Linked DNA regions of Chelatococcus sp. YT9. The protein of the gene in region 2 interacts with the protein of the main gene of each other region in a pairwise test. Links are inferred from orthologs where the notes say so. Each region holds a gene or a part of one and is shown on either strand. Other genes may lie near its edges.

Region 1 (7,214 bases), 2.6 Mb from region 2 along the record:
GTCACGCTCGATGCGGCCGTGCAGCTTCAGCTCGGCGTCAAGGGCGGCAATGTCGGCCGGCGCGAGAGCCGCGATCTGCCAGTAATGGAAGATGCCGGCCTCATTGAGGTTCTTCTCGAGCTCAGGGCCGACGCCGTTCAGGTTGGTGAGATCATCGGGGGCGCCACGCGGCGCGCCGAGACGCTCGAACACCTCATCTGAAGCGGCGCCGTCGGCAGCCGGCAGATCCTCGACGATCGGAGCTTCCGACTCGCCGATATCGATGCCGAGGTCGCCATGGCCACGCGAGATGCCATCGATGGCGGCGCGAGCCACGAGGTCGCAATAGAGAGCGATGGCACGGCCCGCGTCGTCATTGGCCGGAACCGGGAAGGTGATGCCGTCGGGATCGCAATTGGTGTCGACGATCGCGGCCACCGGGATGCCGAGACGCTGGGCTTCCTTGATGGCAAGCTGCTCCTTGTTCGTGTCGATCACGAACAGAAGGTCCGGCACGCCGCCCATGTCCTTGATGCCGCCGAGCGCGCGCTCAAGCTTTTCGCGCTCCCGCGAGAGCATCAGACGCTCTTTCTTTGTCAGTCCGGTGGCGCCGCCGTTGAGAGTCTCGTCGACCTTGCGCAGACGCTGGATCGAACCGGAAATGGTCTTCCAGTTCGTCAGCATCCCACCGAGCCAGCGGGAGTTCACGTAGTACTGAGCCGAACGCTTGGCAGCATCCGCGACCGCATCGGCGGCCTGGCGCTTCGTGCCCACGAAGAGCACGCGGCCACCGGCCGCAACCGTGTCGGAAATCGCCTGCAGCGCGCGGTAGAACGCGGGCACGGTCTGGGCGAGATCGATGATATGGATGTTGTTGCGGGTGCCGAAGATGTACTGATCCATCTTCGGATTCCAGCGGTGAGCCTGGTGGCCGAAATGCGCACCGGCTTCGAGCAGCTGCCGCATGGAGAAATCAGGAAGCGCCATAGTCTTTATAACTCCGGTTATGATGCCGCCGCGGGGCCTTGGGCCGGACGATCCGGCCACCGGATGGCTCGTGAGAGATCTCAAGAAGGTCCTTATGTTAGGACCTTCGCGAGCTTAACCCCGCGTGTGGAATGGGCGCGCTTATAAGGGCGCCAGCGTTGAGATGCAAGAGATGGCGTGCGGAAAGAAGGCATTCAATCCCTCGGCATCCGGTTGAGCGGGTGATCGCTCAACCAAGGGGGGCGCCCAGCTCCACTCTTCGCTGCAAAGCGAGGCGATCAAGAAACCTCTCATCGTGGCTGACGACCAGGAGCGCGCCGTCAAAGGCGCATAGCGCCAGTTCCAGCGCCTCCATCCCGTCGAGATCAAGATGATTGGTCGGCTCATCCAGAATGAGAAGCGCGGGCGGGACGGGACGTCCCAGGGTGCAGGCAAGCCCGGCGCGCAACCGCTCGCCACCACTGAGATCGCCCACCCGCTGATGCGCATCCTCCGCGCGGAAACGAAAACGCGCCAAAGCCGCCCGACACTGGTTCTCATCCGTCTGCGGGTTCAAATGCAGGAAATTCTCCCGCAGCGACAGCTCCGGGTCGAGCAAGCCCATATCCTGGTCGAGGAAAGCCAGGGGGACCGGCCGATCAACGGATCCGCTCTGCGGCTCGAGCTTGCCCGCGATGAGCGCCAGTAACGTGGACTTGCCACTGCCGTTCGGACCCGTGATCGCGACCCGTTCGGGACCGGTTAAGGTCAGAGACAGATCACGAATGACAGGCCGCTCAGCCGCATATCCCGCTGTCACGGCTGCAAGACGCAGAGCGATCTTACCGGAAGGCATGTCGGTGGTAAGCATCTCCATGCGCAAGGGCTGCAGCACCTCGATTTTCTCGCGCGCGCTGGACAGGGCCTCGTCAGCCATCTCGATTCGCGCATCGCGAAGGCGGGCATTTGCGCCGCCGGATGTCTCGGCGCGGCCTCTCGCCGCGTCCATCAGGATTTTCGGCTGGTCGCCTTTGGCGCGGCCTTTCTGTCCATTGCTATCCCTTCGCGCTTTGCGCTCGACCGCCTGCTGCGCGCGACGCCTGATCTCCGCGCGTTCCCTTTCGGCATTTGCGAGATCGTGGCGAGCAGCCTCGAGCTCCGTGGACTTCCGCGCATGAAAAGCACCATAGTTCCCGCCATATCGGGTAGCGCCAAGCGTGGTCAGTTCCACGATGGCGTCCATCGTATCAAGCAGCTCCCGATCATGACTGACGATGATCGAGCTGCCTCGCCACGCGCGGATGAAGTCCAGCACAGCCCGGCGTCCGTCGCGATCCAGATTGTTGGTCGGCTCATCAAGCAGGAGAACGTCCGGCTCGGCAAAAATCAGCGCTGCCAAGGCCGCGCGACTGCGCTGCCCGCCTGACAGCACAGCCAGCGGCACATGAGCCTCCAGGGACAAACCGCACCGCGCGAGGGCCGCGTCGATCCTAGCCGGTAAGGTCCAGTCAGCGCCGGCCAGTTCGTCAGGGTCGGCAAGCCCCCTTTCGGCGCGGTCGAGCACTGCCAAGGCGGATCTTGCACCGAAAAGGTCCGCGAGCGTGTCGGCGCTCGCCTGTATATCCTGCCGCATGACGCCAAGGGTGCCAGAGGCTTGAACGGAGCCCGACGACGGGCTTAGCTCGCCCGCGATCAACCGCAGCAGCGTGGTCTTGCCGGTGCCGTTTCGCCCGATGAGGCCAGTACGCTCGGGACCGAAGCTTAGATTGAGATCAGAGAAGAGCGGCGCTCCATCAGGAGCATGCCATGATAGATTGCACAGGGTGATGGAAGCAGGCATGGGACAGGACTTCTCGCAGCATGATCGACTGAACGACGGCGGCAAGAGACAAATCCATGTCGAAGCGGCTCCAAATTCCTGCTGAACGGCCCTCTAGGTAAGACTAACCATCAACCTTCGCAAGCTTGGTCGGCGAAAATCTGGGAGGTTCCGCCATGTGGGGCGCGGAACTGCTTCGGGCTGGTCTCCGCGGCAAGCCTCCGCTATGGGCCATGTGGACCCAACTTCGGCGAAGCAAGCAGAACCTCGGTCGGCGTTCAGCCAAGGCCAAGGTCACCTCCACGTCGCCTTACAACATCTCCACATGGACGACGCCGGGGATCGCCCGGATAGCGCTCGCCATCTGCGGTGTCGTGGAAAAGCGCCCTTTGAGCTTCACCTCGACCTCCTGCCTCTCCTCCAGCATCAGCACCAGCGAGATATCGCCATCGCCGCGATCGCGGAGCCGCTCGGCTACGATGGGCAGTGGCGCCTCGTCACGCAGAAAGATCCGCAGGCTCTTGTGGTGCTTCGAAACAGCCGAGTCGAGGGGCTCGACAGACTGGATGCGCGCCCTCACCTCCTCGCCCTCAGCGGAGGCCTGGACCAGCAGGATGACCGGCTTGCCCGGCTCCAGCAGGTCGCGGAAATGCGATAGTCCTTCGGCGAAGATGATGGCCTCGAAATGGCCGCTCTGGTCGGACAGATTGACGATACCCATCTTCGAACCGCTCTTCGTGCGCCGCTCCGTCCGGTCCAGCACGGTCGCGGCGAGCCGCCCCATATTGACACCACCGCGGACCGCCTTAGCGAAATCCGACCAGCGTTGCACACGCAACTTCTCAAGCAGCGCGCCATACTCGTCGAGCGGATGGCCCGTCAGAAAGAACCCGGCTGCATCGTATTCCCGCTGCAGCCGCTCCGCCGGCAGCCACGGGACGTAACTCGGGATGCGCAAGGGCTCCGGTGCGGATGTGGGCCCACCGAAGAAGTCGTTCTGTCCGTCAGCCTCGGCTGCCACCGTGCGCGCCGCGATCGCGGTGATCGCATCGATCGCCGCGAAGCTCCGCGCCCGATCCGGCTCAAGTTCATCGAAGGCGCCAGCCGAGATGAGCGCTTCCAGCGTGCGCTTGTTGACGAGCTTGGGGTTGAAGCGCCGCGCGAAATCACTGAGGTCGCGGAACGGCGTGTTGCCCCGTGCCGTCACGAGCGCCTCGACAGCCTGCCTCCCGACGCCTTTGAGCGCGGCCAGCGCATAGCGGATCGAGCCGCGCTGCTCGGCATCGTAATGGACGTCGAAGACCACGCCCGAGCGGTTGATCGAGGGGGGCTCCACCTTGATGCCGAGGCGTTCGGCCTCGCGCCGGAATTCCGACAGCTTGTCGGTGTTGTCGAGTTCGAGCGTCATGGACGCCGCCATGAACTCGACCGGATGGTTCGCCTTGAGATACCCCGTATGGTAGGACACGAGCGCATAGGCGGCCGCATGGCTCTTGTTGAAGCCATAGTCGGCGAATTTGGCGAGGAGGTCGAAGATCTCGTCGGCGAGCGCCTTGGTGAGGCCGCGCTCGATGGCGCCATTCACGAAGCGCTCGCGCTGCGCGTCCATCTCAGCCTTGATCTTCTTGCCCATGGCGCGGCGCAACAGGTCCGCTTCGCCGAGCGAATAGCCCGACAGCGACTGCGCCACCTGCATCACCTGTTCCTGGTAGATGATGATGCCGAAGGTCTCGTTGAGGATCGGCCTCAGCTTCTCGTGGAGGTACCATTCCTCCTCCGGCTCGCCGTCGCCGTGCTTGCGGGCGCAATAAACAGGAATATTGGCCATCGGACCGGGACGGTAGAGCGCCACCAGCGCGATCAGGTCCTCCAGGCGGTCCGCGCGCATCTCGACGAGCGCCTTGCGCATGCCGGCGCTTTCCACCTGGAACACGCCGACCGTCTCGCCGCGCCCCAGATATTCGTAGGTCTTCTTATCGTCGAGGGGGATCGCCGACAGATCGATGTCGATCCCCTTCTTCTTGATGAGATCGACCGCCGTGCGCAGCACTGTGAGGGTCTTGAGGCCAAGAAAGTCGAATTTGACGAGGCCCGCCTGCTCCACCCACTTCATGTTGAGCTGACTGACGCGCATGCCGGAACGCGGATCGCGATAGAGCGGCACAAGCTCTTCGAGCGGCCTATCGCCGATCACGATGCCGGCCGCATGGGTCGAGGCGTGGCGGTGCAACCCCTCGAGCTTCTGGGCGATGTCGAGCATGCGCCCGACGACCGGCTCCTCCTTCGCGGCACTCTGCAGTTTGGGCTCGTCCTCGATGGCTTTCTTGAGCGTGACGGGATTGGCCGGGTTCTGCGGCACGAGCTTGGTCAGCTTGTCGACTTGGCCATAGGGCATTTCGAGTACGCGGCCGACGTCGCGCATGACGCCGCGCGCCTGCAGCGTACCGAAGGTGATGATCTGCGCGACACGATCCTCGCCGTAGCGCTGCTGCACATAGGCGATGACCTCTTCGCGGCGATCCTGGCAGAAATCGATGTCGAAATCCGGCATCGACACACGATCCGGATTGAGGAAGCGCTCGAACAGGAGGCCGAAGCGTAGCGGATCCAGGTCGGTGATGGTGAGCGAATAGGCCACGAGCGAACCCGCCCCCGAACCGCGGCCCGGGCCGACGGGAATGTCATGGGCCTTCGCCCACTTGATAAAGTCCGCGACGATCAGGAAGTAACCCGGGAAACGCATGCGCTCGATGATCGACAGCTCAAATTCAAGCCGCTGGCGATAATCGGCCTCGGTCAGGCCGGGGGCTGGGGGGTGGGAGGCCAGACGCGCGTCGAGCCCGGCCACGGCCTGCCGGCGGAGCTCGGCCGCCTCTTCCGTCTCATCGCCGCTGAAGCGGGGAAGCATCGGCTTGCGCGTGCGCGGCCGATAGGCGCAGCGCATCGCAATCTCAACGGTTGACTGCAACGCTTCCGGCAGATCCTCGAAAAGCTTGACCATCTCGGCGCGCGACTTGAAGTCGTGCGCGTTGGTAAGCCGCCGGCGATTGTCATCGGCAATGAGACGGCCGTCGGCAATGGCGAGCAGCGCGTCATGCGCTTCATAGTCTCCGGCCTTCGCGAAAAAAGGCTCGTTGGTGGCGACGAGGGGCACACCATCCCGATAGGCGAGGCGGAGCAGCTCAGTCTCGACGGCACGCTCCTCGTTCGTGCCGTGCCGTTGCAACTCCACATAAAGCCGGTCGCCGAAAACCTCTTGGAGGCGCCTGAACCGCTCCGAAGCCAGTTCCATCTGGCCGTCTCGCAGGGCCCGGTCGAGCGGGCCGCCCGGCCCGCCGGTCAGCGCGATCAGCCCCTCGCTATGGGCGGCGAGCCGTGCGAAAGGCACATGGATCACCTCCCCCGCCGTGGAATCCAGGAAGGCGCGGCTCGTGAGCTGCATCAGGTTTCCATAACCGGTCTCGCTGGTCGCGAGCAGCACGATATGCGGCAGGCTGCGGGTCACCATCTGGCGCACGGTAGGGTCCGGCGGCTCGAATTCGACCGTGAGCTGCAAGCCGGCGATCGGCTGGATGCCGGCTCCCGACAGCTTTTCCGAGAACTCGAGCGCGCCGAAAAGATTGTTGGAATCCGTCAGCGCCAGCGCCGGCATACCGTCCGCGATGGCCATCTTCGACAAGGCCGCGATGGTGAGCGCACCCTCGAGAAGCGAAAACGAGGAATGGACATGCAAATGCACAAAGCCGACGTCCTGGTAGATCTCGTTCGCTGAAACGTTCATCGGGAACCCAATACCGATCACATCCGGGCCGGACTCATGCCCGCTCACAGCCCCAGAATACGGCGCGGACCGGCGGGGTCGAGCCCCGATCCCAGATTACCAGTGGATGTCCTATCACCGCTGATCCTGCGGGGTCGCTGTCCAGCCCTCAGGTCTGTTTGCAGGTGACGGGCGCCGCGTTCTCACCCTTCGTGAGATCATAGAGATCAGCCGTATTGCCCTTCGTCCACCAGATGAAGCGCCCGCCAGCATATTTTGCACCGGAACCGGCCAGCACATTGGCCGCGATCACGAACTCGCCGTGGATCGCGAGCGACACCAGCGAGATCGCCCCGGCATTGAAATAGGTGGCATCCACGACCCGATCACCGCAGGCATAGCTTGCCTTGACGGTCTGGACCTCGTTGACCGTCGGAACTTCAATCGTGATCGCCGCACCTTGGCGGACCGATGTCAACAGCGCCAATTGCTTGCCGTCGGCGTCCAGCAACGAAAGCTTGCCGTTGCCGCCGATCTCCCAACTTTTCACGGCTTGCAACGCATTGAAGAATTTCTGCTCCTGCCCCATGACCGCAGGAGGACAGGCCATGCGGGTGGAAGCCAAGGGGCCGATCCGCAGGGACTGGCCGGAGATCTCAGCCTTGCCGGTGAAGTGGTTGCAACCGCCCG
Region 2 (5,292 bases):
ACCAACCGTCGTAAAACGCCGCGCTCGCCGAACATCAACTTACTGCTCCCTTCGCCGCCGCCTTTGCCGGTGACGACCACGACGACTCGCTTCTGCTCGCGCTGAGCCCTCCGTACGAACCCGGTCAGCGCCGCGTGCGCTTCGATCTGTCGCATACCGTGCAGATCGAGCACCGCCTCGATGGCTTCCGTGCCCCGTCGTAGCGCTAGACGTTGCCGCCGCTCCAGCGGTGCGAGCGGGGGGACCTTCGGGGCACGAGAGTCGGGAGTGGCAGGCTTGGGAATGGCAGACTTGGGAGTGGCAGGGTTGGGAGGCGCGACCTTCTTCCCGGCTTTGCCGCCGAATTTCCCCGCAAGATCCCCCGTTGCCTTGGCGATGTCGTTTGATTCGGCGGCGGTTTGATTGGCTGGCCCGGGGGCAGTCTCATCCGGCGGTAAGACCGGGACGGCGCGGCCCGGCAAGGGCTTCACGCTTTTCACCACGTGGTGCCATAGCGTGATCTCCTCCTTGTCGAGTGTCCGGCCGCGCCGGCGTCTCATCGGTCCGCTCCGCTAGGCCGCGGGATCTCGCGGGGGAGCAGCACGATGAACTGCCCAGGATGGCGAATCAGCCCCGCCTTGTCCCCGGCTGCAGGACCACTCCCGAAGAAAATATCGCCCCGCGCTGGCCCGAGTATGGCCGAGCCCGTGTCCTGCGCGATCATCAACTTCTGGAACGGCTTCGTGCTTTCGTCCGGCTGCGGCAGCTCCGCATCGATCCAGAACGGTAGACCATAGGACCAAAGGTTCCGATCGATCGCGAGGCTGCGCCCCGGCACGAGCTGGACGGATGACCCACCAAGAGGCCCACGCTTCGGATCGAGCTCATTCGCGACGCGAAAGAAAATATACGAACGGTTCTGCCGCATCAGGCGCCGTCCGGCATCCGGATTGGCCTTGAGCCAAGCCACGAGCTTGGGCGTGTTGAGCTCTGCGGGTGGCAGGCCTGTCTCAAGAGCCACCATGCGGCCGAGCGAACTGTAGGGATGTCCGTTGCGGGCGGCGTAGGCGAGCCGGATAATGCGGCCATCGTCGATTCGGACCCGAACCGACCCCTGAACATGGGCAAGAAAGGCGTCGATCGGGTCAAGGTAAACGAGCGGCTGCGCCTTGGGGCCGAGCACACCATCCTCGATTGCTGCCCTGTCCGGATAAGGCTCGAGAGCGCCGCTCGTTGTGCGCCGGGCAGCCGTAAGCGCCGTGTGCGGCGCGGGCAGACGCTCCCCATCAGCGAAGGTAATGAGGTCGGCAGGGCGGCCGAGAAGCGGCGTTGAGAAGAGGTCGTCCGGCTGCAATCGCCCGCGATACTCGGGCTCGAAATAGCCCGTCAGGAAGCCTGAGCCTTTTGGTGTCACTATCCGGAAGGCTGCAAAGTTCTGTTCGAAGAACCTGCGCGCCGCAGATCGGGTTTTCGGAGGGTGCTTCAAGCCGCGCTGGCAAATCCCGATCAGCGCGGACGACGATGGCGTGATCCACCGCTGTTGGTCACCGCTTTTCTGGATCGCCTCGCAGGATCGTCGAAACGTCGCGAAGGCGGCTCTGTGGTCATCCCTACGCCAGCCGCCCAGCGTCTCAAAAGGAACGGGCTCCAGCCGTGCCCCGCCAACCTCAGTGGGTGGCGCCGAAAAGGCAGGCAACAGCCCGCCGAAGGTGAGAATTCCGCCCGCCGAGAGCGCGAGCAGAAAGCGCTTTAACACACCGGTCTGCCCGAATCCGTATCCGATGCCGCGCCGCACCGTGCCGGACCCGCTACTGTGCCGCTTCAGTCGCGACCAGTTGCCAGTTGGGGTCGCGGCCGCCGAGGGTGCGCGCGAAGGTCCAGACATCGGTGACCGTGACAACCGTCTCGGCGCTGCCGTCTACCACGGTGCCCGAGGCATCACGCGTGGCCGTGATGAGTTTCGAGGTAAAGCGCACCGTCGCCTGCGCAAGCTTGCCCTTGAGATCCACGGCAAGAAGATCGGCGCCGTCGATCGAGACGAAGGTGGTCTCGATCTTCTCGCCCCGCTTTTCGCGTTCTCCGATTTCACGATCGAAGCCTTCGAACACCTCTTTCGAGAGAAGGCCCTTCAGGGTTTTACGATCGCCTTGAGCAAAGGCCATCACGATCATTTCGTAGGCCATCTTGGCGCCCGCCAGGAATTCCTGCGGATTGAAGCTCGGCTCGACGCGCACCAGGCCATCAAGTCCGGCCGCCAGCGGTGTCCCTGGCTCGGCGATGCCTTTCCAGCGATTCGGGTTGCCCTCGCCGCCGAGGCCCGTGTCGTTCGCCGCGCCCGGCAGGCGCACGACATTATCACCGTTCGCACTTCCGTTGGCGGGCTTCATCGGTGGATCGCGACGGGCGAAAGGATCCTGCGGGGGACGCTCATTACCGGTGCGCTGGCCGAGCACCGAACGGAGGCGCCAGATCACGAACACCGCGAGCGCGAGGAAGACTATAGTCGTTACGTCGAAACCGTCTTGCATGGCTATCAGTCGTCTCGTGCTCGTTCCCCGGCGTCAAGTCCCACGGTTCGATTCATAGCCACAAAGACCATCCTTGTCCGATACCGCTTCGTAGATATGGGGCCTTGCGCTCGTAACATCCACTGTTGCGGCAAACAAGAGATGGCTAGCTCACAAGGACGCGGGATTGGGACTATGGTGCCTTGTCGGTGACCGGCTTCCATGTTAGCCCCCAGCGACTGAAGCTGGGAACATTGCAAGGCTTCGGTATCCGTTCAGAACGGCCCGGCTCCGACAGGGATCCGTCGCCGGTCGACGAGTCCTGGTCCGGGGAGCGCGGATGCCTTCCGGAACCCCGCTTTCCATCATCCGTCCATCCGGAGAAGTTTCGTCATGACCGACACCTCAACCAACGGCACTGGCGCCCCGACTGATACGGCGCCTTCGCTGAACGCTCTCGCACAATACATCAAGGACCTGTCCTTCGAGAACCCGAACGCCCCGCGCTCTCTGACGCCGCAGCAGCAGGGCCCGGAAATCTCGATCCAGGTCAATGTCGGTGCCAACCAGCTCGCGGAGACAGACTTCGAGGTCGACCTCACCCTTGAAGGCAAGGCCACCATCGGCAACGACGTCCTGTTCGTCTTCGAGCTCGTGTATGGCGGCGTGTTCCGCCTGCGCAACATCCCGCAGGAGCATCTGCACCCGACTGTCATGATCGAGTGCCCGCGCCTCCTCTTCCCGTTTGCCCGGCAGATCGTGGCGGACAGCGTCCGCAACGGCGGCTTCCCGCCCCTTTTCATCGATCCGATCGACTTCGCCGCGCTCTACCGCCAGAAGCTGGCGGAAGTGCAGCCGCAGCAGCCGGCCGCGCAGGCCTGATCATTTCCCGGGCATTTCCTTCGAGGAATGCCCGCTCTACTCGCCCCGTCCAAGCGTGGGGCTTGGCCGGGGCTGGCGGCGCTCACCGCTACTAAGTGGCCCGACAAGCTGGCGCTTCAGCTTAAGCCTCAGACGTAAGCCCGTAGCGCCTCCAGATAGCGGCCTCGCCTAAGCCAGTCACAAAACTGCGATGAGCCTCTCGTTCGGCATCGGTCAAGAACGAGGCAAGCGGTTCCGGCCGTTGCATCGCGCGCAGGGAGCCTTCAACGAGGGTGATGGCTGCACGCGCCGCACCGGCCACGGCCAGGCCGAGATCCGTTTGCCGCCCGCCAATGAGCTCCAGATAGACATCCGCCAGGATTTCTGAATCGAGCAGGGCGCCGTGCTTCGTGCGACGAGAATTGTCGATGCCATAGCGTGAACACAAGGCGTCGAGGCTGTTTTGCCCGCCCGGGTGTTTGCGGCGCGCCAACATCAATGTGTCGACGACATTGGCCGCTTCTATGCGTGGAAAGCCGAGACGCGTGAGTTCGGAATCGAGGAAGCCGACATCGAAGGCCGCGTTGTGAATCACAAGACGGGCATCCGCGATGAATTCCATGAATTCCGCTGCCACGTCCTGGAACAGCGGCTTGTCGGAGAGAAATTCGTTCGAAAGGCCGTGCACGTCGAAGGCAGCCGGGGCGACCGGATATTGGGGATTGATGTATTTGTGGAAAGTGCGGCCCGTCGGCAAATGGTTGATGAGCTCCACGCCTCCGATCTCGACAATGCGGTCTCCGGTCAGGTGATCGAGGCCGGTCGTTTCCGTGTCGAGTACGATTTCACGCATTCAGTCACCCCGCCGCTCGCTTGTCCGAGCCCTGATTCTAGCAATGATCGCGTCGACCTGTGCCTCCGCCTCCGCAAGCCCGAGGCCGGTGTCCACAATGAAATCCGCTCTTCTCCGCTTCTCAGCGTCCGGGAGTTGTTTCACGTGAATCATCGCAAATCGTTCGGGTGTCATGCCGGGGCGAGCCAGAACACGCGCGCGCTGAATATCCGGTGACGCCGTCACCACTAAAACCGCGTCACAATCCTTCTCCGCCCCGGTCTCATAGAGCAGCGGAATGTCAAAGACCATCAGCGCGGCTCCGGAACGCCGCGCCTCCGCGAGCACGGCATCCCTGTCGGCGCGGACAAGCGGATGAATGAGTTGTTCGAGCCGTGCCATCCGGTCGGGATGACCAATGACGATCGCACCGAGCTTGGCGCGGTCGACTACTCCATCAGTCGTGGTGCCCGGAAAAGCCGCTTCTATCAGCGGTACGGCCGCACCCTGATATAACCGGTGGACCGCCTCGTCGGAATCATGAACGGGTATCCCCCGCGCTTTGAACATTGCGGCAGTCGTTGACTTGCCCATGCCAATGGAGCCGGTGAGGCCTAGAATGAACGTCATGCCGCTCACGTCGTCGGATACTGTCGAAGGACGTCCGCCTCGATATGTTCCCGTAGCCGGGGCGTAACGCGCGGCAGTATACCGAACCAGCGCTCAAAACCCGGCACCGCCTGGTGGAGAAGCATGCCAAGGCCATCCACGCCCAGAATGCCGCGCGCCCGTGCCTGAGCAAGAAGCTCGGTCTCAAGGGGAACATACACGATATCGTTGACGACGGCGTTGACGGACAAGCCGGACAGGTCGATCGCGAGACGGTCTTGGCCAAACATGCCGAGGGAGGTAGCGTTCACGAGAAGCTTCGTGTGCGGCAGGAGCTTGTCGAGATCCTGCCAAGGCGTCACCTCTACCCGGCCATTGGATGATCCCTTGAAGCGTTCCGCCAGTGCCTCAGCTCGGCCGAGGCTGCGATTGGCGATCACCACACGCTGGACACCCCGGGTCAACAACGCATAGACTACCGCCTTGGCCGCACCACCGGCGCCC

Evidence for each region. Proteins that work in one complex are often made in the same cells at the same time.
Region 1: the proteins of dnaQ (region 2) and dnaE interact in binary tests that used the Escherichia coli proteins (3 or more experiments, as listed by UniProt). The link is inferred for Chelatococcus sp. YT9 from one-to-one orthologs.

The regions. Positions count from the first base shown.
Region 1 is NZ_JAHBRW010000001.1:4,035,818-4,043,031, reverse strand. What follows is about bases 2,875-6,880. They hold dnaE (DNA polymerase III subunit alpha), read right to left. Parts: upstream 6,546-6,880; coding sequence 3,075-6,545; downstream 2,875-3,074. Other genes in these bases: KIO76_RS31100 (META domain-containing protein), read right to left, coding at 6,694-6,880. Outside these bases: KIO76_RS18685 (30S ribosomal protein S2), read right to left, coding at 1-966; KIO76_RS18680 (ABC-F family ATP-binding cassette domain-containing protein), read right to left, coding at 1,196-2,785; more of KIO76_RS31100, read right to left, coding at 6,881-7,214. UniProt on the Escherichia coli protein: DNA polymerase III is a complex, multichain enzyme responsible for most of the replicative synthesis in bacteria. This DNA polymerase also exhibits 3' to 5' exonuclease activity. The alpha chain is the DNA polymerase catalytic subunit.
Region 2 is NZ_JAHBRW010000001.1:1,482,754-1,488,045, reverse strand. What follows is about bases 2,346-5,292. They hold dnaQ (DNA polymerase III subunit epsilon), read right to left. Parts: upstream 4,201-5,292; coding sequence 3,490-4,200; downstream 2,346-3,489. Other genes in these bases: KIO76_RS06685 (shikimate dehydrogenase), read right to left, coding at 4,815-5,292; coaE (dephospho-CoA kinase), read right to left, coding at 4,201-4,809; secB (protein-export chaperone SecB), read left to right, coding at 2,880-3,368; KIO76_RS06705 (Tim44/TimA family putative adaptor protein), read right to left, coding at 2,346-2,507. Outside these bases: KIO76_RS06715 (Smr/MutS family protein), read right to left, coding at 1-539; mltA (murein transglycosylase A), read right to left, coding at 536-1,735; more of KIO76_RS06705, read right to left, coding at 1,788-2,345. UniProt on the Escherichia coli protein: DNA polymerase III is a complex, multichain enzyme responsible for most of the replicative synthesis in bacteria. The epsilon subunit contain the editing function and is a proofreading 3'-5' exonuclease.